Regions from separate parts of the Micromonospora sp. NPDC005413 genome, predicted to be linked through region 2. Evidence: riboswitches for the same ligand, from Rfam matches in the RefSeq annotation. Region 2 holds a riboswitch; the other holds the start of a gene.
The links. Region 2 has a riboswitch for cyclic di-AMP ahead of ABZS37_RS06730 (C39 family peptidase). Riboswitches for the same ligand answer to the same signal wherever they lie in the genome.
Positions count from the first base shown of each region.

Region 1: another riboswitch for cyclic di-AMP. It lies ahead of ABZS37_RS24855 (hypothetical protein); the one in region 2 lies ahead of ABZS37_RS06730 (C39 family peptidase).

Region 1 is NZ_JBEXEV010000028.1:84,837-99,373, reverse strand. Features, by position in the region: gene ABZS37_RS24860 (hypothetical protein) at 144-653, opposite strand; gene ABZS37_RS24855 (hypothetical protein) at 776-1,792, opposite strand; cyclic di-AMP (ydaO/yuaA leader) riboswitch at 1,849-1,979, opposite strand; gene ABZS37_RS24850 (cation diffusion facilitator family transporter) at 2,124-3,041, opposite strand; gene ABZS37_RS24845 (AAA family ATPase) at 3,148-5,265, opposite strand; gene ABZS37_RS24840 (alpha/beta hydrolase) at 5,373-6,320, opposite strand; gene ABZS37_RS24835 (carbonic anhydrase) at 6,491-7,114, shown strand; gene ABZS37_RS24830 (hypothetical protein) at 7,186-7,515, opposite strand; gene ABZS37_RS24825 (DUF3145 domain-containing protein) at 7,824-8,315, shown strand; gene ABZS37_RS24820 (glycoside hydrolase family 3 protein) at 8,421-10,151, shown strand; gene ABZS37_RS24815 (hypothetical protein) at 10,228-10,446, shown strand; gene fabF (beta-ketoacyl-ACP synthase II) at 10,514-11,740, opposite strand; gene ABZS37_RS24805 (acyl carrier protein) at 11,743-11,982, opposite strand; gene ABZS37_RS24800 (beta-ketoacyl-ACP synthase III) at 12,069-13,013, opposite strand; partial or broken gene ABZS37_RS24795 (ACP S-malonyltransferase) at 13,028-13,936, opposite strand; gene ABZS37_RS24790 (helix-turn-helix domain-containing protein) at 14,015-14,537, opposite strand, start outside.
Region 2 is NZ_JBEXEV010000003.1:195,363-209,899, reverse strand. Features, by position in the region: gene ABZS37_RS06765 (hypothetical protein) at 1-206, shown strand, start outside; gene pseI (pseudaminic acid synthase) at 250-1,302, opposite strand; gene ABZS37_RS06755 (glycosyltransferase) at 1,299-2,465, opposite strand; gene ABZS37_RS06750 (trypsin-like serine protease) at 2,715-3,497, shown strand; gene ABZS37_RS06745 (acyltransferase) at 3,713-4,903, shown strand; gene ABZS37_RS06740 (hypothetical protein) at 4,997-5,380, shown strand; gene ABZS37_RS06735 (hypothetical protein) at 5,503-6,273, shown strand; cyclic di-AMP (ydaO/yuaA leader) riboswitch at 6,558-6,699, shown strand; gene ABZS37_RS06730 (C39 family peptidase) at 6,933-7,787, shown strand; gene ABZS37_RS06725 (hypothetical protein) at 7,861-8,877, opposite strand; gene ABZS37_RS06720 (alpha/beta hydrolase) at 9,052-9,798, shown strand; gene ABZS37_RS06715 (CDP-glycerol glycerophosphotransferase family protein) at 10,002-11,690, opposite strand; gene ABZS37_RS06710 (bifunctional cytidylyltransferase/SDR family oxidoreductase) at 11,721-13,238, opposite strand; gene ABZS37_RS06705 (ABC transporter ATP-binding protein) at 13,384-14,160, opposite strand; gene ABZS37_RS06700 (ABC transporter permease) at 14,195-14,537, opposite strand, start outside.

The DNA of each region.
Region 1 (14,537 bases), on a different contig from region 2:
CCGCCCGCGCACCCCGCGCCCCGCGCCCGCGCCCCGCGCCCGCGCCCCGCGCCCGCGCCCCGCGCCCCGCGCCCGCGCCCCGCGCGCCGCGTCATGATCGTGCTCGATCGTGGATGTAGTGGCCTCCGGGCGCCAGGAGGCCACTACATCCTGGTTGCAGCGCGATCACGACGCACGAGGATGGGTCGCGCCCCGGGCCGCCGGCCCCACGGCTTGTAGGTGGACAGCACCGTCGCGATGATCATCAGGCTGGTCGACACCGCGGGTGCGATCACCAGGTCGGCGCGATCCCGCGCCGGCAGGGCGGCGCCCACCGCACCGGCGTGCCGCAGATTCGGGGTCAGCAGGAAGAGCACCAGCCCCACCATCACCGTGGTGAGCACCAGCTTGACCAGCACCCAGCGGTAGCGCAGCAGGCCCCACGGAGTGAGCAGCGCGCTGGTGACGCCGATCAGCCAGACCAGCACGCTCAGCGGCGCGAACAGCACGGTGCCGACCAGTGCCGCGACCGGATACATCACGGCCGGGTCGGCGCCACGCTGCACGGCGATGCCGAGGGTGAGCAGCACCAGGTCGGCGCCGAGCCAGCCGAGCGAGGTGACCAGGTGCAGGGTGAGCAGCCCCTTGCGGGCGGTGGGCGGGATCCGTCGCATACCGCGATGCTGCCCGCCGACGCCGGCCGGGTCGTCCGACGGCCGGCGACATCAGGGGTACGCCCTGTGACGTAGCCGTGGTCGGTGCCCCCCATGTGTGAGAGGCACCGACCACGGATGGGTCAGTAGACCGACAGGTGCACGTGGTTGGTGTGGTCGCTGGACGGGTCGCCACCCGCCCCGCTGTACGACTTCCACCCGCTGCTGGGCAGCCAGATCTGCCTGTACCAGATCACGTACAGCACGGCGAGCCGATCGGCGTTGCGGATGAAGTACGCGGCCAGGTTGTTGCCGTAGGTCTTGTCGCCGCCGGTGGCGTCGCCGCCGAAGCCACCCTTCTGCGCGGCGAAGTCGCAGGCCCGGCCCTTCGGGTGTTCACCGGAGCCGCTGGGGCGGTGGCAGGAGACGTACCGGGTGAAGCCAGCGGCCTTGGCCTGGTTGAGCGCGTGCAGGGTGCGCGGGGTGATGCAGCCGCTGGCCGGCGTGGGGTCGTTGACGCTGCACGACTCCGACGGCCAGGAGCCGTCGGAGTTGCGCGGCGCGGCCGTCGCGTTGGCGGCGGAGGTGCCCCGGTTGGAGCCGGTGTCGGCGGTGGTCCGCGGCTTGGGCGTGGTGGCCACGGTCAGGGCCCGTTCGGCCTGCTCCTTGCGCTTGGCCATCACCGCGACCTGCTTGCGCTGTTCAATGATCTCGCCGTCCAGGGCGACCCGGGTGCGGTTGGCCTGGTCCTTGGTGGCAAGCAGGTCGCGCAGCACCCGGTCCTCGTTGGCGGCCACCGCCTCCAGCGCGGCGGCCCGATCCATGAAGCCCTCCGGGGTGTTGCTGTTGAGCAACGCCGACATCGCGCCGAGCCGGCCGGTGCGGTACGCCACGCCGGCGATCTCGCCAACCTTGCCGCTGCGCTGGTCGAGCTCGGCCTCGGTGGTCTTCAGTTGGGTGGCGAGCTGCTGCTGCCGCTGCACGGAGGTGTCCAGGGCGCGCTTCGCGTCCAGATAGCCCTTGCTGGCCGCGTCGAGCTGGGCCCGCAGGGCCGGGGTGCCGCCCTCTTCGTCGGAGTCGGGTGCGGCGGCGGCCCGCAGGCCGCTCGGGGGTGCGGCCGAGGCGGCGCCGGCCGGGAGCGCGACGCCGAGGGCGAACATCGCGACGATCAGGGCCGCCAGTCGGGCGGAGGGTGGTCGTGCTGGTGCCACTGCGCATGTCCTTCCGTCAGCCGCCGACCGGGTTAGCTGACGGGTTCGGGACGGAAGATCCCTACCGCTGACGCGGATGCACCCCAGGAACGTGGTTCCCCGGTTCGCCACTCGGGCGATTAGGCGGCGACCACCACCGGCGCCGGGAGGGCGCCGCCTGGTGGAGGCCGGGACCGAGCCTACCGGTGCCGCTGGGGCAGGTGCAGCCGATGTGACGGACGGTGCGTACGTCGTCACGATGAATACCGACGAAGCCGAACAAAGCTCTTGAAAGCTACCGTCACCACTCGACCGGGCCGCAGGCCCCGGAGGCGGCGCTGGGCTCGATCTGCAACGTCGCGTGCTCGATCCGAAAGTCGTCGTGCAGGGCCGTACGCGCCGCGGTGAGCACCGCGCCGACCTCCGCGCCGGGCGCCATGGTCAGGTGCGCGGAGGCCACGTCCATGCCTGAGGTGAGCGTCCAGACGTGCAGGTCGTGCACCTCGACGACACCGGGCACCGCGGCCAACCGGTCGTGCACGGCGGTCACCTGGAGGTGTTCCGGGGCGGCCTGCACCAGGATGCGGACGGCGGCGCGTGCCAGCCGCCAGGTACGCGGCAGGATGAACACGCCGATGGCGACCGCGACCAGTGGGTCGGCCCACCACCAGTCGGTGGCGGTGATGAGCAGTGCCGCGCCGATCACGCCGAGCGAGCCGAGCAGGTCGCCGAGCACCTCCAGGTAGGCGCCCTGGAGGTTGATGCTCTCCCGGGCTCCGACGCGGAGCAGGGCGAAGGCGACGATGTTCGCGAGCAGGCCGAGCACGGCCACCGCGAGCATCGGGCCGGCGATGACCTCGTGCGGGTCGCCGAAGCGGCGGATCGCCTCGATCACCACGTAGACCGCGACGCCGGAGAGCAGGACGGCGTTGGCGAGCGCGGCGAGCACCTCGAGTCGGTAGAGCCCGAAGGTGCGTTGCGGGTCGCCGGTGGCGCGCCGGGTTGCGGTGATCGCGGCGAGCGCCATCCCGATGCCGAGCACGTCGGTGAACATGTGCCCGGCGTCGGAGAGCAGGGCGAGTGAGCCGGTGTGCAGGGCGGCCACCGCCTCCACCACCATCAGGGTGGCGAGCAGGCCGAACGCTGCCCAGAGTCGGCCTCTGTGCCGGTGTGCGGCATTGGCGACCGATCCATGGTGGTGGTCATGACCTGCGCCCACGAGATACACCCTCCGCTGCCAGTCAGGACCCGGTCAAATGTATGCTCACATCGCTATGTGTGCAAGTGTACGGCAGGCGGCTCTCGCCGGCAGCCACCAGCACGGATCAGCCGGTCGGGTCGATGGTGGTGAGCCGCTGAGTGGCCCGGGAGAGCGCGACGTACAGGGTGCGCACCCCGGCACCCGGATCGGCCCGGATCTCGCTCGGTGCGACCAGCACCACCGCGTCGTACTCCATGCCCTTGGCCTCAAGGCTGGTCACCACCTGCAACCTTGGTGCGTCGAGCGCGCCGAGCCAACCGACGACCTCGTCGCGGCGGGGGACCGGCGTGATCACCCCGACGGTGCCCTCCACCTCGGCCAGCAGGCCGGTGGCCGCCTCCACGATCGCCGTCTCCAGCCCCGCCGCGGGCACCACCAGCTCGACCGGATCGACCCCGGTGGAGCGGACGGCGGTCGGCAGCGGCAGGTCAGGGTAGAGCCGGCGGATCTCCGCCGCCGCCACCGCGAAGATCTCCGCCGAGTTGCGGTAGTTGGTGGTGAGCGTGAAATCGTGCCGCTTGCGCCGACCCAGCGCCTGGTCCCGGGCGCGGTCCAGCTCGTCGGGGTGGCCGGTCCACGCGGTCTGCGCGGGGTCACCCACCACCGTCCAGGAGGCCAGGCGGCCACGTCGACCGATCATCCGCCACTGCATCGGTGAGACGTCCTGGGCCTCGTCCACCACCACGTGCGCGTAGTCCCGGTAGTCCGCCGGGCGCTCCCGAGCCGCCGCACGCGCGGCCCGCTGCCGGTCGCCGAGGGTGCTCAGCTCGCGTACGCCGCCAGCGAGCTGGAACGGGTCGCGCCGGGCCCGGGCCGGCTGCGCCGGCTTGCCGAGCAGCGCGTCCAACTCGTCCAGCAGTGCCACGTCGGCGATGGTCAGCCCGGTCGATTCGAGACTCCGGTACGCGGCGTTGAGCAGCCGGATCTCCGCGGAGGAGAGGATTCCCGAGGCGTACCGGCGCAGCCGGTCCGGCTGCGCCAACCAGCCGAGCACGTGCCGAGGGTGCAGCCGAGGCCACCACGCCTTGAGGAACTCCCGAAACTCCGGCCGCTCGGCGATCTCGGCCTCGAAGGCCCGCTGCTCCGGCAGTCGAGTGATGCCCACCTCCCGGGCCTGGGCCCAGAGCGCGGCGAACACCCCGTCGAAGCCGGCCCGGCGCACCTCGTTGCGTCGGGCGCCCCGTTGCAGCGCGCGGTCCCGGACCCGGTCCAGCGCGGCCCGGTCCAGCCGCAGCAGCGTGCCCCGGTAGAGCAGCCGCAGCTCACCCGGGCCGCCGGGCACCGCGTCACGGGCCGCCCGTTCCAGCACCTGCCGCATCCGCAGCGACCCCTTCACCGCGGCCACCTCGGGCGGATCGGTGCGGGTGGCGGTCATTCCCGGAAAGAGGGTGCCCAGCGAGTGCAGGGTCGCCGTGTCCTCACCGAGCGACGGCAGAACCGAGGCAATGTACTCGACGAAGACCGATGACGGGCCGACCACCAGGATGCCGCCGCCCGCGTACCGGCTGCGGTCGGAGTAGAGCAGGAACGCGGCCCGGTGCAGAGCTACCGCGGTCTTGCCGGTGCCCGGGCCGCCCGCGACGATCGTCACTCCGGAGCCGGGCGAGCGGATCGCCTCGTCCTGCTCCCGCTGGATGGTCGCCACGATGTCCCGCATGCCCCGGCCGGTGGCCTTGGACAGGGTGGCCAGCAACGCGCCGTCGCCGACGACCGTCATCCCCTCCGGGGCGGCGGTCGGGTCCAGCAACTCGTCCTCGATCCGGGTGACCCGCTCGCCACGGGTCTGGATCGTGCGGCGGCGCACCAGATCCAGCGATTGCGCCGGGGTGGCCTGGTAGAAGGCGGCGGCGGCCGGAGCCCGCCAGTCGACGACCAGCGTGGTGGCGTCCTCGTCCCGGATCCCGAGTCGCCCGACGTGCAGCACCTGACGGTCGCGCAGGTCCATCCGACCGAAGACCAGCCCCTCGTGCTCGGCGTCCAGGGTGTGCCGCCGCTGCGCCGCGTGGAAGACCATCGCGTCGCGTTCGACCAGCGCACCGAACGTGCCCACCCGGGCCATCCGGTAGCCGTCGCGCTCGGCGCGGACCGCCGAGCGCCGCAGTTCGGCCAGTCGGGCGTACACCCGGTCGAGGTGGCGTTGCTCGGCGGCGATCTCCTGCTCCAGGCCGGTCTGGTCGGTCAACGCATGCTCCTTCGAAGATCGCCGGCAAGCGGCGGGAACCGCGCGGGCCAACGCAGAAGGGTACGGCCTCCGGCCCGGCCCGGCGCGCCCGAGGTGCGGGAACGGGGTCAGACACCCGTCGTGGCGGGGGTCGCGCCGTGTGTGCGGGGCGGCTGTTCGGCGAGCACCCGACGCAGGACGCCGGTCAGGGCGGCGTTCACCTCGTCCGGGCGCTCCATCATGAGCATGTGCCCGGCACCCGGGCAGACGGTCAGCTCGGTGGCCGGCAGGGCCGCGGCGATCGACTCGGCGCACGGCGGTGGGGTCAGCCGGTCCCGGTCGCCGACCAGGGCGGCGGCCGGCAGGTGGGCCAACGCGGCGAGGGTGTCCAGCCGGTGCTGTGTGCCGATGGAGGCGCGGAACCCGCCGATCGAGCGCAGCGAGGCACGAGCCACCGCCGAGGTCACCAGGCGGATGTCGGCCGGCTCGCAGCGGTCGCCGAAGAGTATCCACCGGATGCTCGGTTGCAGCGCGTTCAGCAGTGCCCGGGGCGCTCGCCACGAGCCGCACCGGGCCAGCACGCCGGCACCGGTCGTCTCGGCCAGCCGGATCAGTCGGGTGATCCGCGGCGAGAGCCCGTAGGCGGTGTGCGTGTGCCCCTCGGCGGTGGTCGAGACGAAGACCAGTCCGGCCGTACGGGCGGCGAAGTGCGCGGGGTGGCGGTGGGCGTACTCCATGATCGTCATGCCGCCCAGCGAGTGCCCGACCAGGAGCACCGGCCCGGCCGGCGCCACCGCGTCGATCACCGCGACCAGGTCGTCGCCGAGCTGGGCCAGCGTGGCCGTGGGCAGCGCCATGCAGCTGGACCGGCCGTGCCCCCGCGCGTCGTAGGTGACCACCCGCACCGCCCCGTCGAGCGACGAGGCGGTGAGCGCGTCGACCTGCCGGTGCCAGGCGCGTCCATCCAGTGTCCAGCCGTGCAGCAGGATGGCGGTGACCTGGGCGTCCGTCGGCCCCGTCGCCTCGACGTTGAGCCGTACGCCGTCCGGCAGACCGACCTCGAACCGCTCCGGCATCGCCACCTCCCCAGGGCCGCCCGGCACCACCAGCACCTCCGATACCCGGCGGTAACACCGGCTACCCGCCAGGACACCGCGCCAATCGCGCCGTGGCCAACATTCCCGACCCCGCCCGTGGTCTCCGACGGCGGGCCAAGCTGAACGGCATGGTGTCGTCGGGATCGCCCATGGGCGGGACGTCGGGGCAGGGGCGGCAGGCCGGCGGCACGCCGCGCGCCGCGCTGGCCGATCTGCTCGCCGGCAACCGGCGGTTCGTCAGCGGCCAGCCGGTGCATGGACACGACGTGACGGCCGCCGCTGCCGCCTCCGGCGACCAGCAGCCATACGCCGTGGTGCTCGGCTGCATCGACTCGCGGGTGCCGCTGGAGGCGATCTTCGACCAGACCTTCGGCGCGATCTGCGTGATCCGTACCGGTGGGCACGTGCTCGATCGCGCGGTGTGCGGCTCGATCGAGTACGTGGTCGGTCAGCTCGGCGTACCGCTGGTCATGGTCCTCGGCCACGAGCGGTGCGGCGCTGTGGGTGCCGCGGTGGACGCGCTGCGCACCGGGCAGCGGCCCGGGGGCTCGCTCGCGTACCTGGTGGACGAGATCGCCCCGGCGGTGACCGAGGCGGGGATCGACGATCCGGCGGTGCATCCGCTGGCGATCCGCCGGCACGTCCGGCGCACGGTGCACACCCTGCGCGAGGACGACCTGCTGGCCGGACCGGTCGCCGCCGGTCGGGTCGCCGTGGTCGGCGGCCTCTACGACCTGGCCACTGGCGAGGTCGCTCTGCTCGACCCGGGCTGAACCGTCCCGGAACGCGAAACCGCCCGCCGGATCTCCCGGCGGGCGGTTCAGGTGATGCGGTGGGGGAGGGCTCAGCCCTCGAAGACGCCGGCCGCGACCAGGCGCTTCTCGGTGGCCTCCCAGCCGTCACCCGGGTGGGTGGCAGCCAGGTTGTTGATCTCCGCCCGGATCTTGGTGGCGTGGCCGGCGGCGGCCAGCACGCGGATCTCCTCGACGAAGGCGTCGGAGTCCGTGCGCAGGTGCGCGGTCTTGCCGTTGGTCAGGTTCCGCACGTAGGCGTGCTTGCCGCCGTTGAGCGGGATGAGGTACTTGAACTCGCCCAGCACGCTGAGGGCGCCACCCTGGCCAGCCTGGCCGGCCCGGACGGACGCGCGCGCGGTCTTTGAGGTGTTGCTCGCCACGGAGGTACTCCTTGCAAGACGTACGGGAGGACTGGACGTCCGGGGGCTGTGTGCGGGCCCCACTGAACTCGGCCCGCGAAGGTCTAACGCGGCAGAAGCCGCCGGTGGAACTGTACAGGACCACGACATCATGCTGGTCGTCGCGGTGTCCTGAGAGGTAACGGCGACCACCCGTCCGGCTATTCCACCCGGCGTTTTTTCCGATTCCCTGGCGCACCACCCGCCACAGGAGTAATCATGTGTTGCAGTAACCACCTGGGTGGACGAGGTCGTAGGGGAAGACGCACCTCGCTCTCCGGGAGGTCACCGTGCCAACGCGTGGCGTCGTATACGTCCACTCGACCCCACTCGCCGTGTGCTCGCACGTCGAGTGGGCGATCGCGCGCGTCCTAGCCGCGCCGGTCAACCTGCAGTGGACGGCACAACCCGTCGACCCCGGCGCACGCCGGGCCGAGTGCGGGTGGACCGGTCGTCCGGGAACGGGCGCCGATCTGGCTGCTGCCCTACGGCAGTGGCCCATGATCCGTTTCGAGGTCACCGAGGAGCCGAGTCCCGGCGCCGACGGTGAGCGCTTCATGTACGTGCCGGCCCGTGGTCTGTTCCGGGCCACCGTCGGCGTGGCCGGCGACATCCAACTCGGCGAGGACCGGCTGCGGGCCCTGATGGTCGCTTCCCGGGCCCCGGAGGCGTTGGCGCACGCCCTGGACAAGGCGCTCGGCACCGCGTGGGACGCGGACCTGGAGCCCTACCGGTACGCCGGCGACGGCGCCCCGGTGACCTTGCTCACGCGGGTCGGCTGACCCGGCGGCGTGCGAGTCGGCCACCAGCCAGCACGCTGTAGCTGGGGGCGTGCGGGCGGTAAGGTCAAGTTGCCCTGATAAGGGGGAACTGGTGGGATAGGTGGCGTGTCGAATCGCCCGTGGCGCGCCAGTGTCGCTGCCGCCGCCCTGACCGCTCTGCTCCTCTCCGGCTGCTCGGGTGCCCCGGACCGCCCCGCCCCGACGCCCGACCCGGCCATCACCTCCGCCGGCCCCAGCACCAGCACCCCCGCCGCGCCGCCGGCCGGTGACCCCGCCGCCCGTGCCGCCGCGCTGGTCGCCACGCTGTCCGACGAAGATCTGGTCGGCCAGGTGCTGATGCCATACGCCTACGGCGACTCGGCGACGAAGGTCTCCGCCGGCTCGGCGGCCGGTAACCAGGCGCTGGCCGGGGTCGACACACCCGCCGACATGATCACAAAGTACCGGCTGGGTGGCCTGATCCTGGTCGGATTCAGCGCCGACGATCCGACCAAGGGCAACCAGGAGACCACCAACGTCGACAATCCGAAGCAGGTGCACGAGCTCACCGCCGGGCTGCGTGTCGCCGCCGGTCGGCTCGCCGCCAGCCCCGCGCCACTCCTGATCGGCACCGACCAGGAGTACGGCGTCGTGACCCGGGTGACCGACGGGGTCACCGTGCTGCCCAGCGCCCTCGCGGCGGGAGCGGCCGGCGACCCGAAGCTCACCGAGGCCGCCTGGCGTGCCGCCGGCACCGAGCTGGCCGCCATGGGGATCAACGTCGACTTCGCCCCGGTGGCCGACGTGCTGGCCACCCGCAGCACCGTGATCGGCTCCCGGTCGTACGGCGCCGACCCGCAGAAGGCCGGGGCCCAGGTCGGCGGTGCCGTACGCGGCCTACAGGCGGTCGGGGTAGCGGCCACCCTGAAGCACTTCCCGGGGCACGGCCACAGCGCCGACGACTCGCACCAGGACCTGCCGTTGCTCACCCAGTCCGCCGAGGCGTTGCAGAGCGGCGCGTGGCCCCCGTTCACCGCCGGGATCGACGCCGGGGCGATGGCGGTGATGTCCGGCCATCTGGACGCGCGCGCGATCGACCCGGGGACCCCGGCGACCTTCTCGCACAAGCTGCTCACCGACGTGCTGCGCGGCCAACTCGGCTTCAAGGGTGTGGTGATCACCGACGGGATGAACATGCCACCCGCGAAGCGCTGGGCTCCCGGAGAGGCGGCGGTCCGAGCGCTGAACGCCGGTAACGACCTGATCCTGATGACTCCGAACGTCGGCCAGGCGTACGACGGGCTGCTCGCCGCGTTGCGCGGCGGGTCACTGCCCCGGGCCCGGCTGGTCGAGGCGGTCACCCGGGTGCTGACCATGAAGTTCCGGCTCGCGGAGCTGCCGGCGGCGCAGATGTCCACGCTCAACACCCCGGCTCACCGTGCGGCAGCCGACGCGCTGGCCGCCGCCGCCGTCACCGTGCTGCGGGGCACCTGCGGTGGCGCCGTACGCGGGCCGGTCACCGTCACCTCCTCCGCCGGTCGGGACGGCACCAGGACCGCGCTCACCGCCGCTCTGACCGCCGCCGGGGTGCCGGTCAAGCCCAGCGGCGGCACGATCGTGCACCTGGTGGGCTTCGGCGACGGCGCCAGCGACCTGCGCGCCGACGCGGCGGTCACGGTTGCCATGGACACCCCGTACGTGCTGGCTGACGCGGCGTCACCGACGCTGCTGGCCACGTACTCGTCCACCCGGGCGTCGATGACCGCACTGGCTGCCGTGCTGGCCGGCAAGGCCCGACCGGGCGGCCGGTCCCCGGTGGCCGTTACCGGCCTGCCCGCCACCACCTGCGGCACCTGACCCACTCCGACCGTTCCGGACCCGCGCGCGGAAAACCCCTCGCCACGGTTGGCACCGGCCTGGCAGCCTCGGTGCCATGGCAGCGCCACAGGGCTTTCGGTACGACCAGCGCGCGGACGGCACGGTGGTGATCACCCACCACGGGCGGGTGGCCGGCACGCTGCGCGGTGCCCGGGCAGCGGAGTTCCTCGCCGAGGTCGACGACGACCCGCAGTTGGTGATGGCCCGCTGGACCGGCAACTACCGCCACGGCAACGAGCGCACCGCGAAGCGGCACCCCCGCAACCGTGCCTGAACGAAGGAAAGGCCCCTTCTCATCGCCAGGCGATGAGAAGGGGCTTCCTGACTTCTGGAGCGGGATCTCAGGGCCGCGTGAAGACCAGCGCCACGTTGTGGCCGCCGAAGCCGAACGCGTTGTTCAACGCGGCGGGGATCTCCATGTGGCGCGCCTTGTGGGCGGCGACCTCCAGGGTGAGGCCGGGCTCCGGGTCGTCGAGGTTGATCGTCGGAGGGACGACACCGTCACGGATGGCCAGGATGGTGGCGATCGACTCCAGCGCGCCGGCGGCACCGAGCAGGTGACCGGTCATCGACTTCGTCGCGGCGAGCACCGGGTGGTCGCCGAGCGCCTTGTGCAGCGCGCTGATCTCCAGCATGTCCCCGACCGGGGTCGAGGTGGCGTGCGCGTTGACGTGCACGATGTCGCGCTTGGCCACGTCCGCGTCCGCGATCGCCTTCGCGATGGCACGGATGGCGCCCTCGCCCTCGGCGTGCGGCTGCACGATGTCGTACGCGTCGGAGGTGATGCCGGCGCCGGCGAGACGGGCGTACACCCGGGCGCCCCGGGCGGCGGCGTGGTCGGCCCGCTCCAGCACGATGACGCCGGCGCCCTCGCCGAGAACAAAGCCGTCCCGGCCCTTGTCCCATGGGCGGGAAGCCCGCTCCGGGTCGTCGTTGCGGGTCGACATGGCCCGCATCGAGCTGAACCCGGCGATCGGCAGCGGGTGGATGACCGCCTCGGTGCCGCCGGCCACCACCACGTCGGCGCGGCCGGAACGGATGATGTCCAGGCCCAGTGCGATCGCCTCGGCGCCGGTGGCGCAGGCGCTGGCCACCGCGTGCACGCCGGCCTTGGCGCCCAGCTCCAGCCCGACCCAGGCGGCCGGACCGTTCGGCATCAGCATCGGGATGGTGTGCGGGGAGACCCGCCGCGGCCCGGACGCCTCCAGGATGTCGTCCTGGGCGAGCAGGGTGGTGGCACCGCCGATGCCGGAGCCGACGCTGACGGCCAGCCGCTCCCCGTCGAGGTCGGAGCCGGCGAGGCCGGCGTCCGCCCAGGCCTGCTGCGCCGCGATGATCGCGATCGCCTCGGAACGGTCCAGTCGGCGCAGTCGGATCCGGTCCAGCACCTCGGATGGCTCCACGGCCAACTGGGCGGCGATCCGGACCGGCAGTTGCTCGGCCCACTCCTGGGTGAGGGCACTCACCCCGGAGCGGCCGGCGAGCATGGCGTCCCAGGTCGACGCGACGTCCCCGCCAAGCGGGGTCGTCGCGCCGAGCCCGGTGACGACGACGTCAGGACGACTCATGATCAGGACTGCGCCGAGATGTAGCTGACAGCATCACCGACGGTCTTGAGGTTCTGCACCTCGTTGTCCGGGATCTTGACGCCGAACTTCTCCTCGGCAGCCACCACGACCTCCACCATGGAGAGCGAGTCGACATCGAGGTCGTCGGTGAAGGACTTCCCCTCGGCCACGTCGTCCGGGTTCACCCCGGCAACCTCTTCGAGGATCTCGGCGAGGCCGGTGGTGATCTCGTCACGGGTCATTGCGGTTGGTTCCTTTCATCGGGGGTTGTCCGGCGGACGGCGTCGCCGACCGCCACTCCTCGACGCGTACGCGCCCGAGGGGGTCATCAGGGGCAGCGGACGACCTGACCGGCGTAGGTCAGGCCACCGCCGAAGCCGAACAGCAGCACCGGTGCGCCCGAGGGCACCTCCCGGCGCTCGACCAGCTTGGACAGGGCCAGCGGCACGCTCGCTGCGGAGGTGTTGCCGGACTCGACGATGTCCTTCGCGATGATCGCGTTGGGGATGTTGAGCCGCTTGACGATGCCGTCGATGATCCGGGCGTTGGCCTGGTGCGGCACGAACGCGGCCAGCTCCGACGGGTCGACCCCGGCCCGCTCACAGGCCTGCAGTGCGAGCGGCGCCAGCGCGGTGGTGGCCCAGCGGAACACCGACTGCCCCTCCTGCTGGATGTACGGGCGCCAGCCCTCGATGCGGACCGCGTCGCTCTTTTCCGGTGCCGAACCCCAGACCACCGGGCCGATCCCGGCCGGCTCGTCGTCGGCGGTGGCGGTGACCACCGCGGCGCCGGCGCCGTCCGCGAAGATGATGCAGGTGGAGCGGTCGGTCCAGTCGGTGAAGTCGGAGAGCTTCTCCGCCCCGATGACGATCGCGTTGCGCGACGAGCCGGCCCGGATGGCGTGGTCGACGATGCTCAGCGCGTAGGCGAAGCCCGAGCAGGCGGTGTTGACGTCGAACGCGCCCGGCGCGGCGATGCCCAGCTTGGCGGCGACCCGGCAGGCCACGTTCGGGCTGCGGTCGATGGAGGAGCAGGTGGCGACCACGACCAGGTCGATGTCGGCGGCGGTCAGGCCGGAGTTGGCCAGCGCCTTGCCGGCGGCGGCGGCGGCCATGTCGGCCACCGTCTCGCTGTCGGCGATCCGCCGGGTGACGATGCCGACGCGGTCGCGGATCCACTCGTCGTTGGTGTCGACGAGCTGGGCGATCTCGTCGTTGGTCACCACCCGGGACGGCTGGTAGTGCCCCATCGAGACGATGCGACTGCCAGTCATGAGAGACCTCCGATGCGGGCGATCAGGTCCCGTGCGGCCGGCAGGTCGTCCGGGGTGTTCAGGGTGACGATCTCCGGGGCGCCGTCGCCCTTGAGGTCCCGTTTGACCAGCCCGGCGAGGGTGCCGGCCGGTGGTAGCTCGATCACGCCGGTGACCCCGAGGCCGGCCAGCGTACGCATGCACAGGTCCCAGCGCACCGGCGCGGTGACCTGCCGGACGAGGCGCTGCACCATGTCCGGACCGTTGTCGACCGCGGTGCCGTCGAGGTTCGACAGCAGGATCCGGGCCGGGTCGGCGGAGGTGATGCCGGCGGCGACGGCGGCGAGCGCGGTCTCGGCCGGGGCCATGTACGGGGTGTGGAACGCGCCGGCCACCTGGAGTCGGATGATCCGGGCCCTGGCGGGTGGCTCGGCGGCGAGCTTGTCGAGCCCCTCCAGCGCGCCGGCGGCGACGATCTGCCCGGCGCCGTTGCGGTTGGCCGGGTACAACCCGTGCGCCTCGATCGCGGCGAGCACGTCGTCGGGGTCGCCGCCGAGCACGGCGGCCATTCCGGTCGGCTCCAGCGCGCACGCGGCGGCCATCTCCCGGCCTCGTACGCCGGCGAGGGTGATCGCGGCTTCGGCCGACAGCACACCGGCCACGGCGGCGGCACCCAACTCGCCGACGCTGTGGCCTGCGGTGAGCGCGACGCCGTCCAGCGGCAGGTGCTCGACCGCGAGCAGCGCCGCGGCGACCAGCAACGGCTGGGTGCGGGCGGTGTCCTTGATCTCGTCGGCGTCGGCGGCGGTGCCCAGATGCATCAGGTCGACCCCGGCCAGCGCCGACCACTCGCGCAGGCGCGCCTCAGTGCCGGTCAGGTCGAGCCAGGGAGTCAGGAAGCCGGGTTTCTGAGAACCCTGGCCGGGACTAAGTACGGCGAGCACGCCTATGACTCTCCCGGATACGCGTGGGTAAAGCGGTGCCGCCTCCGACCAAACCACACTAGAACCTTTGGAGGTTTCCTACAAAGATCGGCGGGGATCGTCCTCGGTTTGGGTGGTTTTCCGGGTGGCCGGGGTCATTGTCTGAGTCGGGACAGGTGAGGTCAGCGGGGCAACCGGATCCAACCGGCCCACGGTCAGCGCGACCTGAAGGGCGAACGCGTCCCGGGGAACCAGCGGCGAGAAGCCGGTGACCTCGGCGATCCGCCGCAGCCGGTAACGCACGGTGTTCGGGTGTACGAACAGCGCACGGGCGGCGCTCTCCAGCGTGCCGCCGGCGGCCAGGAACGCGTCCAGGGTCGCCAGCAGTTCGCCACCGGCGCGTACCAGGGTCGCGTACACGTCGTGCCGCAGCCGCCGACGGGCCTCCGCGTCGCCAGCGAGGGCCCGCTCCGGCAACAGGTCCGCGGCCGGCACCGGGCGGGGGGCGCTGGGCCATGCCGGCGCCGCCCGGAAACCGGACAGCGCGGCCCGCGCCGACTCGGTCGCCTCATCCAGGCTGGGCACGGCCGGGCCGACCACCACCGGGCCGTCCCCGAACGCG
Region 2 (14,537 bases):
AGCTGGCCGACGTGCCGGTGGCGGCCTGGTGGCGTCGCCACGGGCTGGGTACGCCGGCCGACGGCTCGGCGGTCTGGCGGACCCTGCGGGTGGCCGACCTGGTGGTCACCGTCGGCTTCGTACCCGCTGCCGGCGCACCCCCAGCCCTGCCCAACTCCGTCGATCATGGAGTTGTGGTGCCGCACAAAGCAGGCGCCGGGGGCTGAAACGCCCACCAGAACTCCATGATCGACGGGGCGAGGTGACGGGTCAGATCAGGTCCCAGCTCAGTGGAGTGCCGCGCGGGACTTCGGTGGTGAAGGTGCGGCCCAGCACCTGGGCGATCTCCACGGGAGGCAGGCCGCCGGCTGGCCGGATCGAGCGGACGTTCTGCGCGGTCACCGGGTCGCCGGCGCGAACGTCCTCGACCACGAAGAGCGAACGGCGGAACCGTAGCCCTTCCCGCTCTGCCGGGGTCGGGCCGATCGCGGTGCTGCCCAGTGCCGCGTACGCGCGGCCCGACTCGGCGACCAGGGCCGTCAGCTCCGCCGGGTTCAGTGAGAAGTCCGAGTCCACGCCGCCGTCGGCCCGGTCCAGCGTGACGTGCTTCTCGATGAAGCAGGCACCGAGCGCCACCGAGGCGACCGCCACCCCGATGCCGGGCGTGTGGTCGGAGAGCCCGACCGGCACGTCGAACGCACCGGCCAGCACCGGCAGCCGGCGCAGGTTGCTGTCGGCCGGCGGGGCCGGATAGGACGCGGTGCAGGCCAGCAGGATGATGCCCGCCGCGCCACCGGCACGGGCGGTTCGCACAGCGGCGTCGATCTCGGCGACCGTCGCCATTCCGGTGGAGATCACCATCGGCTTGCCGGTGCTGGCCACGAGCCGGATCAGCGGCAGGTCGACCAGCTCGGACGAAGCGATCTTGTAGGCCGGCGCGTCCAGCGACTCCAGCAGCTCCACGGCGGTCGCATCGAACGGTGACGAGAAGACGGTCAGGCCGCGTACGCGGGCCCGCTCGAAGATCGGGGCGTGCCACTCGTACGGGGTGTGCGCCCGCTCGTAGAGGCGGTACAGGTTCTCCCCGCCCCACAGCTCGTGCCCGCTGGAGATGCGGAACGCCGGGGTGTCGACGTCGATCGTGATCGTGTCCGGCCGGTACGTCTGGAGCTTGAGGGCGTGCGCCCCGCTCTCGGCCACCGCGTCGACGATGGCCAGCGCCCGGTCCAGGTCGCCGTTGTGGTTGCCGGACATCTCGGCGACCACGAACGGTCGCTCCCCGACGCCGACCGCGTGCGGCCCGATCTTGATTGTCGCCGTCATTCCGACCTCTGCTCAGGTACGCCCGCACCGGTGTGCGGTGGTGCTGTCGTCGTCCACCCGGCGGGCGGACGACCTGGAAGACCAGGGCGCCGGAAGCCGACCCGGCTCCCGGCGTGGTGTGCGGTGAAGGCGGTCACGGCAGGCGGCCACCGGCCAGCGACCCGGTGTGCCCGGCGCAGTGCCGAATAGGCCAGCCAGTCGCCCCGCCCGACGAGGCGGTGCTTGAGCCCGGTCACGCCCGGGGGCAGCGGGTAGCCACCGGCGGGCAGGTACCGACGGTAGTGCTCGGCGGCCCGGTGGAAGAAGCCCTGCCGCAGGTGTGGGTGCAACCGGCCGTCGTTGCCCACCACCACCAGGTAATGGTTGATCATCAGCTGGAACAGTTCGGCCTGCAGCCGCTCGTCCGGGTGTTTCCGGGCGACCCAGTCCATCAGCCGCTCGTACTGGGCGAACGCGTCGAAGTGCCGGCCGCTGCGGGTGGAGGTGATCGCGCCCTGCCGGCCCTGTCGGTACAGGTAGCAGACCCGGTCCAGCACGGAGATCTTCTCCGCCCCGATCAGCAGCGGGTGGCTGAACGGGATGTCCTCGTACCAGCCCGGGAAGAACCGCAGCTCCAGCTCGTTCAGGAAGTCCCGGCGGACCACCTTGTTCCAGGCGGTGTGCTGCACCCGCAGCAACTGCGGCTGGTCGGCCAGACGGGTGACGCCGGAGATTCCGCGCAGCAGGTGACTGCTCGCGTCGACCTCCCGCTGGCCGCCCTCGTGCACCCGCAGGTGGTCCAGCATCAGCACGTCGGGCTGGTGTTGGCGCAGCCGGTCCAGCACCGCGGCGATGGTGCCCGGCGGCAACCAGTCGTCGCTGTCGAAGAACCAGACGTAGCGGCCGGCGGCCACGTCGAGACCGGCGTTGCGGGCCAGTCCCAGACCCACGTTACTGCTCAGGTGTACGACGCGGACGCCGTCGCGGCCGGCCGCGTACGAGCGGAGCATGTCGCCGCAGCCGTCCGGGGAGGCGTCGTCGACGGCGATCAGCTCAACCACGGCCGACTCGCCCGCCGGGATGTCGGCCCGGATCGACTCGAGGCACTGGTACAGGTACGCCTCGACGCCGTACACGGGCACGACGATGCTCAGCAGCGGTGCGTGCGTCGGCTCATTGACCACGCCGCCACCTTCGACGATCCGGGTGACCGGCCCCGGAACCTGACGTGGCCGACGGAGGTGGAGTCCCTGAACTCCCGCGGAGCGGAAGGTTAACGCCGCCACCGGCCGCATCCCAGTGCCTGGGACGCCGGTTCGGTGACCACAAGCAGGTCCCGGGCCGGATCTTGAGATGCAGGCGGTGCGCGGGGCGGCGCGGACCGTCGCCACCGAGAGATGATCGTCGCAGTTATTCCGACCGATGGAGGTTTTATGAAGAGGTTGACGGCAGTGTTCCAGGCCACGGGGGGAGCCGGTCACACCAGAGGCGGTCGCATCGCACGCGCCGCCGTTCTGCTCGCCGCACTGTTGGTCACCGCCCCGTTGGTCGCCCCCGGGTCGGCCGCTGCGGCGCCCGCGCCGATTATCGGAGGTGAGACCCAGACCGACGCCGACGGGCTCGCAGCAGTGCTCATCGACGGCCAGTACAACTGCTCCGGCTCGATCGTCGACAACTACTGGGTGCTCACCGCGCGGCATTGCATCTACTCGGGCAGCACCCGGATCGCCGACAGCCGGATCAGCGTCCGGGTCAAGAGCATCTATTACTACAGCGGTGGTGGCGTGGTGAACGTCGCCGACTCTCGGGTGCGGACCAACCACGACATCGCGATGCTCAAGCTCAACCGGTCCGCGAACGCCCAGCCGGTCCGGCTGCCCACGGCGACCACCAAGGTCGGCGCCACCACCTACGCCTTCGGTTGGGGTCGGACCTGCTCGACCTGCTCCCCGTCCGCGATTCTTCGCCGGGCGACGCAGAACGTCACCTCCATCAATGACACCGACTACCACGGTGGCCGGGCCATTCGCACCACCGGGTTGAACGGCGACTCCTGCTTCGGTGACTCGGGCGGTCCGCTGTTCAAGCTCGTCGACGGTCTGAGGTACCAGGTGGGCGTGCTGTCGATGGTCAGCAGCGGCTGCACCGGCACCGCCTACTGGGCGACCGTGCCGGAGAGCCGCGACTGGATTTCGGACGTGATGGCGACGGTGTAGGTCGCGGTCGCCGAGCGGACCGGCCCGGGCTCCGGGTCGGTCCGCTCGCGTCCGTCACCGATGAGACACGTCCGGTTCACCCGGGAGTGACCCGGTAGTGTGCCCCGGTGCGGCCCTGCCGGGCCGTCGTGGGCGTCGCCGTCGCGCGCCGCCCGACGTCGCGCCGAGGAGGAGACGTACGTGCTGGTGACCCTGCGGAGCGTCGGGATCCCGGCATGACGAGCACCGCCGCGGTGTCAGCTGTCCGGCCCGCCCCCGCACCCGCCCGGTTGCCCTCGCTGACCGGGCTGCGCTGGATCGCCGCGTTGCTGGTCTTCGGCTTCCACGCGGGCACCATGCGGATCATCGCCGAGCCGGACTACAAGGCCGTGGTCGACGTGCTGTTCACCCTCGGCCTGTCCGGGGTGCAGTTCTTCTTCATCCTCAGCGGTTTCGTGCTGGTCTGGTCTGCCCGCGAGGGCGACTCCCGGCGCACCTTCTGGCGGCGCCGGGTTGCCAAGATCTACCCGAACCACCTGGTGCTGTGGGGTGCGACGCTGCTGGTCGCCTGGTGGTTCGCCGACCCGGTCCTACCGGCGGCCGCGCTGGAGAACCTGCTGCTGTTGCAGGCCTGGGATCCCCGGCCGGGCTGGTTCTACAGCATCAACACCGTGAGCTGGTCGCTCTCCTGCGAGTTCTTCTTCTACCTGTGTCTGCCGCTGGCGCTGCCGCTGCTGCGCCGGGCCCGACCGAAGCTGCTGTGGGTGCTGATCGTCGCGCTGCCACTGCTGATCCTCGCGCTCTGGCCGGCCCAGCAGTTGGTGCCGGAAGTGAGCCGGTGGTGGTTCACCCAGATCTTCCCGCCCGCGCGGTCGCTGGAGTTCTGGCTGGGCGCGGTGGCGGCCGAGTTGATGCGCCGTGGCCTCTGGCGCGGCCCGGGGCTGACCGTGGCCAGCGGGATCTTCCTGGCCACCTGGGTGGCTGCCGCGCAGTGGATCCGCGCCGAGCTGTGGACCACCCTGCTCGCGGTCGCGTACCTGCTGGTGATCACCGCCGCCGCGGACGCGGACGTACGGGGTAGGCGCTCGCCGTGGCGGTCCCGGCCGCTGGTCTGGCTCGGCGAGGTCTCCTTCGCCTTCTACCTGGTCCACGTGCTGGTGATGACGAGCGTGCTGCGCTGGAGCGGTGACTGGGGGACCGGCTTCGAGGGCTGGCGCGGCCCTGCCGCGGTGCTCGGCTTCCTGCTGGTGAACCTGGCCCTCGCCGGGTTGCTGCATCGCTTCGTCGAGAACCCGATGATGCGCCGACTCGCGCCGCGCCGCCCGACCCGACCGGCGCCCGTCCCCCACCAACGCACGACCGGCACCGAAGTCGCCGGCGGGGCCGACCAGACCGACGGTCGATCAACGTACGCCGACACGCGCTGACACCGTCCACCCTGGTCAAGCGGGGTCGGCGCGGCGTGAGCCGACACGCCCGTGGTCGGTGCGCCCGGGTCGGCCCGACGGTAGCGTGGGGACGTGCTTCCGATCGCGCTCACCTGTCCGCTGTGGTGGGTGGCGCGCTGGGCGACGCGGGTGCTGACCAGCCTCGCCGTCGTCGCGGCCCTGGCGCTTGGCGCGGGCCCGGCCTCGGCCGCCACGCCAACGCTGAGCGCCGGGCCGAGTTCGGTGCCGACCCTGAGTGCCGTGCCAACGGCCGCGCAGTCGGCCCAGGTGGCCCCTGAGGGAGCCGCCGAGACGTCCTCCCGGGCCTGGTCGGTCGACTCGCAACCGGCGCTGCCCGCCGGCCGGGGCACCGTCGCGGCGGCCGGCGTGCTGCCGGTGTGCGCGGCCGGGGCCGACCGGCTGCCCCTCGTCGACGCCCCGAGCAGCCGGGCGCCCCGGGCCCCACCCGGGCGCTGATCCACCGGGACGAGCGTCCCGTCGCCGCGCCCTGTCGATCCACCCGCTCCGCCCCCGTCGATCCGTGGCCCACCGTGGCCCGGTGGGGGTCCCACCGCATTGCTCTCCCCGAGGTGCCGACCATGGAGACCGTCGTCTTCTACCAGTTCGTGACCGAGGTGCCGCAGGCCGCCGCCATCTGGTCGGCCCTGTTCCTGCTGACACTGGGCGTACTCATCGTGCTGGCCGCCCGCCCCGAGCGGGACCGGCCCACGGACGACCCGCTCCCGACCGCGCCCACCGCCCGGGAGTTGGCCGCGGCCGAGGCCGTCGACCTGCGCCGGTACGCCGAGGAGGTGGCCGTCGCCGCAGCCGGCGCGACCAGGACCGCACGGCGGCGCCGCGTGGCCTGGCTGACCGCCCAGGAGCAGATGGAGCGGGCCTGGGCCGGGTACGACGAGGCGGACACCGCCGCCCGTCGGTTCGCGGGCACCGGGGCGCTACCCACCCCGCGAACCCCCCGCACCCCCGCCGAGTACGCCTCCCGGGAGCGCTACCTGCATCGCGCCGCGGCGGCGGCGCACTGGCGGGGCGACCTGACCATGGCGCAGTTCGGCGACGTGTTCGGGCACCGGCACGGCTGGGATCCCCGGCGGCACCCGGTCGAGCAGGAGGTGCTGCTCAGCCGGGCGATCCGGGACGCGAGGCTGGCCGACTACCAGGCCGCCGCCACCCGGGAGCGGGCCGCCTGGCGGGACGCGGAACTGGCCGCCGAGTCGGCCCGCACTCTCGCCGAGGAGGCGTACGCGGCGGCGGACCGGCTGCGGCCGAACCTGGTCCCCGCCCGCCGGGCGGCTACCCGGGCGCTCCGTCCCGCACTCGTGGCACGCTGGCGTCCAGCTCGCGCGGGTTGAACCCGATCCGTTATGTGAGCCCGGTCATGTCAATGGCGAATCGGGCGTCGGGCACGATCGGCTCGATTTTCCCCGTGATTGTGGCCGCATTTTCGGCGGCCTGTCCGGTTGTCGCCCGCAGGCGTCACCGTAACCGGTTGTCCCATCGAGTCACATCATCGGCAATACGCGCAGAAATTGTCGCGCCGATTGGGGTTTACGCAGGTGAACCCGGCTTGGCAGGGTGAGAGCCGGCCAGTACTGTCGTCCTGTCCGGTGCGGTAACCGTTCGCAAGAGGCGACGCCGCACCGACCCGCTCAATCGTGATCTACGAACCGGGGACCCATCAGAAAGTCCGGGGTGAATCCGCGAGCCACGGCCCGCGGTAGGGCGATCTTCCCGCCCGAATCCGTCAGCTAACCCGGTAGGCGGTGTCGGAAGGAGTTCTATCCTCGTGCAGCACCTTTCCATCCCTCGGTTGTTCCCTCGCCTCCACGGCGAAGCAGTGCCCCCGCTCATTCGTCCAGTGACGGTGAGCTGACCCCCCGGGTCACTGCCTTTCCCGCCCGGCCGCGCCGGGCGTTCCCCTGAGCGGTTCACCATCCGCGGACCACGGTCCGCGCGCTGGCGCCTGCCCGGATGCCGGTCCGGCCCCGGTGTGCCGCTCTCCCCCTGATCCGTGGAGGACCCCGTGAAGCACACCCTGAAGCGTCAGCTCCGCCGCCTCGCCACCGAGCGCCCGTACCAGATCGTTGTCGCCTCCGCCGCGGCACTCGCGATCGCCAGCACCACCGGCGCCCTGCTCACCAGCGCCGACGACGCCCCGGCCAGCCAGCACACCGTGACCACGGTCGCCGAGATGCGCAGCGACACCGCTGCCTCCCGCAGCGAGGCGCGCGACGCGTCCCCCTCGGCCAGCGCCGCACCGACCACCGCCGCCCCCGCGCCGGCCACCAGTGCCGCGTCGCCCGCCGCCAAGGCCAGCAGCAACCCGGATCTGACCCGCAAGCCGGAGCCGCCGAAGCCGCCCGCGACCAAGGTGCTCGACTACGACTACCAGGCGCAGAACACGTACTACAACTGCGGCCCGGCTGCCACCCGTAACGCTCTCAGCGCCGCCGGCATCAACCGCACCCAGGATGCGCTGGGCGCCGAGCTGGGCACCACCGAGATGGGCACCAACTCGGCCCTGGACACCACCCGGGTGCTCAACGCCGAGGTGAAGGGCTCCCCGTACCGGACCCGGATGTTCGCCGGCACGCCCAGCTCGGCCCAGATGGACCAGCTCCAGGCCGACGTGGTCAAGGCGATCACCGACGGTCGCGGTGTGGTGGCCAACGTCGTCGGCGACGCCACCGACACCAACGGTGGCTGGCACTCCTACGGCGGCGGGCACTACATCGCCGTGGTGGGTTACAAGGACAACGGCCGGACCGTGCGAATCGCCGACTCGGCCAACGCGGCCGACCCGTCGTACTGGATCACCACGATCGACCTGGCCAACTGGATCGCCAGCCGGGGCTACTCCGCCTGACCCAGGCACGCAGGCCGTCGCGGGCGCCGTCCCCCACAAGGGGCCGGCGCCCGCGGCGTCTCTGTCGGTGCGGTCAGTAAGCGATGAAGCCGTACAGCGCGAGGTGGTTCGATTTCGTCCCGCCGACCGTGTGGTCGATGCTGGACGGCTGCACGGCGCCCTTGACGAAGAGATAATCGATCTTGCTCGACCCGTTGGTGGCCTTCGACCCGTAGCCGGTCATGTCGTAGCCGCTCAGCGTGCCGGGTGCGATGCCCGTGCGGTTCGCGTCGATCCCCACGACGCGGATTGTGGAGGCGTTCAGCAGGCTGGTCGCGTCGGCGCCGAGGTGGATGCCGGTGTTGGCGATGCCCCGGTCGCCGTCGCCGGCGCAGGCGTTCTGCCGGTTTTCCTGCGGCAGGTGCATGGTCGCGGCGAACACGCTCGTGCCGGTCGCCTTGATAGTGAACCGGGCCGCGATGGCGCTGGTCCGCTTCCACTTGTGGTAGTCGGTGCTGTCCGGGTCGCTGTTCGGCGGCTTGTACAGCGTGCATCCGGCACCGTTGGCGTACGCCGTGCCGGGCTTGAGCCAGCCCGCGCTCCAGTACTTCGAGATGTCGCCGGCGGCGAGGCTGAGGGTCCTGGTGTTCCAGATGATCCCGTTGGTCTGCTTCTTCTTGAGGTCACCGAGTGACTGGGAGCTGCACTTGTGCGTGCTGCCCCACGGCTCCGGGTCACTCCAGGCCACGATCGCCCCGTAGGTGCCCGCCGGGTAGCCGAACTTGGCCGAGAGTTGGTCGGCGTACGCCTCGGCCTGGCCGGTGCCGCGCACCTGCTGGACGATCAGGATGTCGGGCGCCACCACGCCACTGGTGCCGGTGCGGCCGGCGTCGTCGACCAGGATCGAGGTCAGGTGGTCAGGCCCGGATATCCGGGTGCAGGTCCCGTCGGAGTTGTTCACCACCAGGTTCTCGATGTTGTTGTTGTAGACCCGCAGGACGCGGTCAGCCGCCGCGACAGCGTCGGCGCCCGGGGCGGGGACGCCCGGCGTGGTGCCGAGCGCGGGAGCACTGGGCGCCGTGCCGAGCGCGACGGCCGCCAGGGCCGCCACCAGTGCTGATCGTTGCCTCGTGAGCAAGGCGGGCTCCTCTCCGCGATGGATCGACAGAATGCTCTGCCCTTCCAGGCGGCGAACTCTACAGTGGATCTCCATCGGTCGGTGCCCCCGCACGTGCCGCGGACAAGGGCTCTCGTACCCGTCCGCGAACCGTGGGAGACTGCGGCCGTGGTGGATGAATCGGGTGGTCACGCTGGTCGAAGGCCGGTCCTGCTGCTGCTGCACGGCATGGGGGCGACGGGTGACGTGTGGTTGCCCTGGGCGCCGTACCTTGAGCAGCGCTGGCCCGGGCGGTGGCTGGCACCGGACCTCGCCGGTCATGGCTGGGCGGCACCGCTGTCGTCGTACTCCTTTGCGGGTTTCGCCGGCCGGATCGCCCACGGCCTCGCCGCTGACGACCGGCTCGTCGTGCTCGGGCACTCGCTGGGTGGGGTGGTCGGCCTCGCGCTGGCCGCCCGCACCGCCGGGTTGCCGGTGGATGCGGTGGTCGGTCTGGGCATCAAGGCATCGTGGTCACCCGCCGAGCTGACCCGCGCCGCCGAGTTGGCCGCGCGTCCGGTGAGCTGGTTCGCCAGCCGCACCGAGGCGGCTCGCCGCTACCTGCGGGTCTCCGGACTGGTCGGCCTGGTCCCGCCGGATGCCCCGGTCGTGGACGCCGGGCTGCGTCAGGTCGACGGCCGTTGGCGTCTCGCCATGGACCCGACCGCGTTCGCCGTCGGTGAGCCCGATCTGGCCGCGTCGCTGGCGGCAACCGACGTGCCGGTGGTGCTGGCGCGTGGTGAACACGACCCGATGGTCACTGACGAGCAACTCAAGGAGTACGGCGTACCGGTCGCCACGCTGCCCGGCCTCGGGCACAACGCGCATGTGGAGGACCCGGCGGCCGTGTTGGCGCTGCTGGACTCGTACCGCTGAGCCGTGCGGTCCAGCGGGACAACCGGGCGGCGGCTGCCGCCCTCATGGCCACCGGCGGCCCGAATGTAGTTGCCGGAGCCCCCGTGACAGCCGAATGGCATGCGCCGGCGGGCACCCCCGGGGTCGTCCGGGTTGAGCTCAGCGCAGGGCGGCGATTCGAATTGAGCTAGGCGTCCGCTCCCTTGCCCGGTCGGGCAGCCCGGTCAGGCAAGGGGGGAGAGCTGAGGCGACCGCACGGCCGCAGAGCCCGGCAACGGTGCCAGCTCCCGGCGGGCGGCGGTCAGGAACGCCTCGGCGTACGACTCGGCCGGGAAGTCGCCCAGGTAGCGGCGGCGGGTCGCCCAACGCGCCTCGGCCAGCGGGTCGGTGTCCAGCAGAGCGGTCAGCACGTCATCCACATTGGACATGTCCCGACGCAGTACGTAACCCGACCCGGCCAACGGGAAGCGCTCCACGAACCGGTCGCCCTCGTCGCCCATGTCGGTGACCGTGTACGGCTTGCCGGAGTAGAGGTAATCCGAGACCACCCCGGACACGTCGGAGACCAGCGCGTCCGAGCGGTTGACGCACTCGGTCAGGCTCAGCTCCCGGGCTGCCGCGCCCACCACGTGCTGCCGCCCGGTGCGGGCACGATCGACCACCAGCAACTCGGTCAGCCGGCCCAGTTGCCGGGCCGAGGCCGGGTTCTGCGCGGTGTACGGGTGGGCCCGCAGGATCACCGTCGCGCCGCGCTCCAGCAGCCGACGCAGCAGCCCTTCGGCCACCGGCAGCGAGCAGTAGTCGGCGTCGGCGTGGTGCCCGGTCCAGGTCGGTGTGTAGAGCACGGTTGGATGTGCCAGTCCGCGTACCGGCTCGGGGCGTACCTCGATCGACTCGACCTGCGGGCGGCCCACCACCACGAACTTGTCCGCCGGGATGTGCACCCCGGCGCGGGCGTACCGGTCGATCGCCGCCGGCCCCGCCACGAAGATCCGGTCGAAGATCCCCGACACCGGGTTGGCGCTCGGCGCCTTGTCGCTGTCGCCGTGGTGCAGCTGCACGTGGGTGAGCTGGGTGAAGCGGATGCAGTGGCTGTTCTTCGCCCCGTGGTTGACGTAGAACGCCGCCCGCAGGCTCGGCACCAGCGCCTCGTCCATGGCCCGCAGGGTGGGGCAGTAGACCACCGGTGCGTCGGTGGCCGCAGCGATCGGGGCCAGGAACTCCGGCTCGCGCAGCACGACCATGAACGGCCGGCCGATCCGTTCCAGGTACGGCAGCCACATGGTGACCTGGTATTCCGACCCGGGAGGCGCGGAGAAGTAGAGCAGGAACTCCGGCTGGTGCCGGCGCAACGCACGGGCCACCGGCCCGCCACCGGCCCTCGGCCGGAACCGCCGCCGGGCCAGGTCCAGTGCGACCACACCGGCGCCCGCGCCGACCAGCAGGCTGGCGGCCAGCGCCACACCGGCCGGCAGGGCCAGCGCGGCAGCGAGGGCCATCGCGGCGAGCAGCCCGAGCAGGGCTGTGCCGATCCGGTCGGCGACCAGCGGCGTCCAGGCCCGCACCGGCAGGTTGGCCGCCCGGATCTCCAGGTTGCCGGCGGTGCGCAGCGGACCCACCAGCAGCACCAGCCCCAGCAGGATCAGCCCGGTGGCGACCAGCGTGAGGTCGAGCCCGTCGTCCAGTCGCCGGGAGTAACCGACCAGGACCGCGGCGGCGATCAGCGTCGTCTCCGCGACGAGGTCAGCGCCGGGCCGGATCCGCTGCTCGGCGGCCGAGGCGACCAACGCGGCGACGGCCAGCGCCAGCCCCCAGCCGGTGGCTCCGGTGAGCGCCAGCACGACGAAGGCCAGCACGGCCAACCCGGTGCTCAGGCACCGGGCAACCAGCTTTCGGACCAGGTCGCCGCGCATGTAGCTCCGTTCGTGGTTGCGCCGTCGGCGTCAGTTCGCAGACGCCGCGTTGGCCGGCGACTCGACCCGACCCGGCCCGGACTGGGCCGGCACGCTCGGCGTGGGCCCGTCACCGTGCGCCCGGCGTACGTCGATCACCTGGCCGGTCAGGTCGGAGATCAGCACGTCCAGCGACGACTGGGCGACGGCCTCCGCGGCGAGCAGGGTGTGCTCCGGCTCCTCGCCGAAGGCCCGCGTCCGCATCGGGGTGGCGGTCCGCTCCGGGTTGATGCAGTTGACGCGTACGCCGACGTCGGCCCACTCGTCGGCGAGCGCCTGGGTGAGGTTGACCAGGGCGGCCTTGGTGGCCGAGTAGAGCGCGTAGCGGGCCCGCCCCCGGGTGTAGGAGCTGGAGGTGTAGAGCAGCAGCTGGCCCTTGGTCTGCTGGAGATACGGAAGGGACTGGCGGGCGATGGTCACCGGGCCGACGAAGTTGACCTGGAGCAGCCGGTCCATCGTCTCCTCGTCCATCTCGGCGAGGGCGCCCTTCTCCAGGATTCCGGCGGTGACCACCACGTGGTCGATGCGGCCGGTGGCCTCGAAGGCGGTCTTCAGAGCGGCTTCGACGTCCTCGGCGCGCTCCACGTGGGTGCCGGTGGTGGAGCGGCTGAACGGGAAGACCTGGGCGCCGAAGCGACGGGCCAGCTCGGTCAGCTCGTGGCCGATGCCGTAGCTGCCGCCGAACACCACGATGGTGCGGCCGGTCAGCTCCTCGCTGTAGCTGCGGTGGTCGGTCAGCCGGGGCGCCTGCGCTGCCGCGAGCTGGAAGAGCTTGTCCGCCAGGTGCACGTCGACCGGGTGGGTGACCTTGATGTTCTCGTCCGAACCGTCGATCACCTTGATCGGGGTGCCGGGCAGGTAGCGCAGCACCACGCCGCAGTCGTCGGTGGCGGCGAAGTGGGGGTCATCCTCGGCGATCCGGTACGCCTCACGGATGGTGGGGGAGCGGAACGCCTGCGGGGTCTGCCCGCGGCGCAGCCGGGAGCGCACCGGAATGTCGGTGATGCAGTCGTTCTCGTCCACCTGGATGATCGTGTCCGCGGACGGGATGGCCACGTCCACGGCGTCGTAGGTCCAGAGCGCGTTCACGCACTCGCGCACGATCCGGCCACTGAGCAGCGGACGCACCGCGTCGTGGAAGAGGATGTTGCAGTCGGCCGGGCCGACCGCGTCCAGCGCGATCCGGGTGGTGGCGTTGCGGGTGTCGCCACCCTCGATCACCTTGGTGACCTTGCGCAGGCCGGCCTTCTCGACGATCTGCTGGGCGTCGTCGACGTGGCCGGTCGCCATCAGCACGATGATCTCGTCGATCTCCGGCGCCGCCTCGAAGACCGCCAGGGTGTGCTCGATGATCGGCTTGCCGGCGATCTTCAGCAGCTGCTTCGGGATGCCGAGACCCAACCGGGTCCCGGTGCCTCCGGCCAGAACCACCGCCACTGTCCGCGAGGGCCGCCACGGCGCCGGGGTCTCCGTTGCGGCGTCCGGGCCAGTGGTCTGGTCCTGCGTCATTGCCGGATCCTCACTCTCAGGGATGCGTTAACGGAAGGTTCCGCCCGAGCGGCGACGGAATGAACCTTAACGCGCGGCCCGCGTCACCCCAACGTGGGCGACGCGGGCCGTGGTGCCGTGTCGATGCCGGACGTTCGCCGGCACTCTACTTGCTGTTCGCGTACGCCTCGTATGCCCGGATGACCTCGTCGGTGGGGCCGTCCATCCGGATGACGCCCGATTCCAGCCAGATCGTCCGTTCGCAGGTGTCGCGCACCGAGGAGAGCTGGTGGCTGACCAGGAACACAGTGCCGGCGCCCTCGCGCAGCTCCCGGACCCGCTGCTCGCTGCGCTTGCGGAAGCCCTTGTCGCCGGTGGCGAGCGCCTCGTCGATGAGCAGCACGTCGTGCTTCTTGGCAGCGGCGATGGAGAACCGCAGCCGGGCCGCCATGCCCGACGAGTACGTCCGCATCGGCAGACTGGCAAAGTCGCCCCGCTCGTTGATCCCGGAGAAGTCGATGATCCCGGCGGCCTGCTGGGCCACCTCGTCGGGATGCATGCCCATGGCCAGGCAACCGAGGACGACGTTGCGCTCACCCGAGAGGTCGTTGAGCAGTGCCGCGTTCACACCGAGCAGCGACGGCTGCCCCTGGGTGTGGATCGCGCCCCGGTTGACCGGCAGTAGGCCGGCGATGGCCCGCAGGATGGTGGACTTGCCGGAGCCGTTGCTGCCGATCAGCCCGATCGCCTCGCCCCGGTACGCGGTGAACGACACCCCCTTCACCGCGTGCACCTCCCGGATGTTCGGCGCGGAGGTGCGCTTGACCAGCCGGCGCAGCGCGGCCACCGGCGTGGTGCCACCGGCAGCGCCCTGGTGCACCCGGTAGATGAGGTGCGCGTCGTCCACGACCACGGTCGGGATGCGCTCCTGCGTCCGGGTCATCGTCGCGGTCGCCTCGAGGGGCGCGTCGAATTGCTCAACCACGGCCGTACTCCTGTTCGCCGCGCCAGAAGTAGATGAAGCCACCGATCCCGGCCACCAGCGCCCACCCGGCGCCGACCAGCCAGAGCTGGGTCAGCGACTCGTTGAGCAGTGGCGCCTGATCCAGCAGCGCGTACCGGGCCAGCTCGATGTAGACCAGCAGCGGGTTGTACTGGACCAGCGTCGTCGCCCAACCGGGCAGCCGCTCGAAGAGGCTGACGCTGTAGAGCACGCCGGAGCCGTACATCCAGGTACGCATGAGGAACGGCATGACCTGCTTCAGGTCGCTGGCCTTGGAACCCATCCGGGCGACCAGCAGCACCACGCCGGCGTTGAAC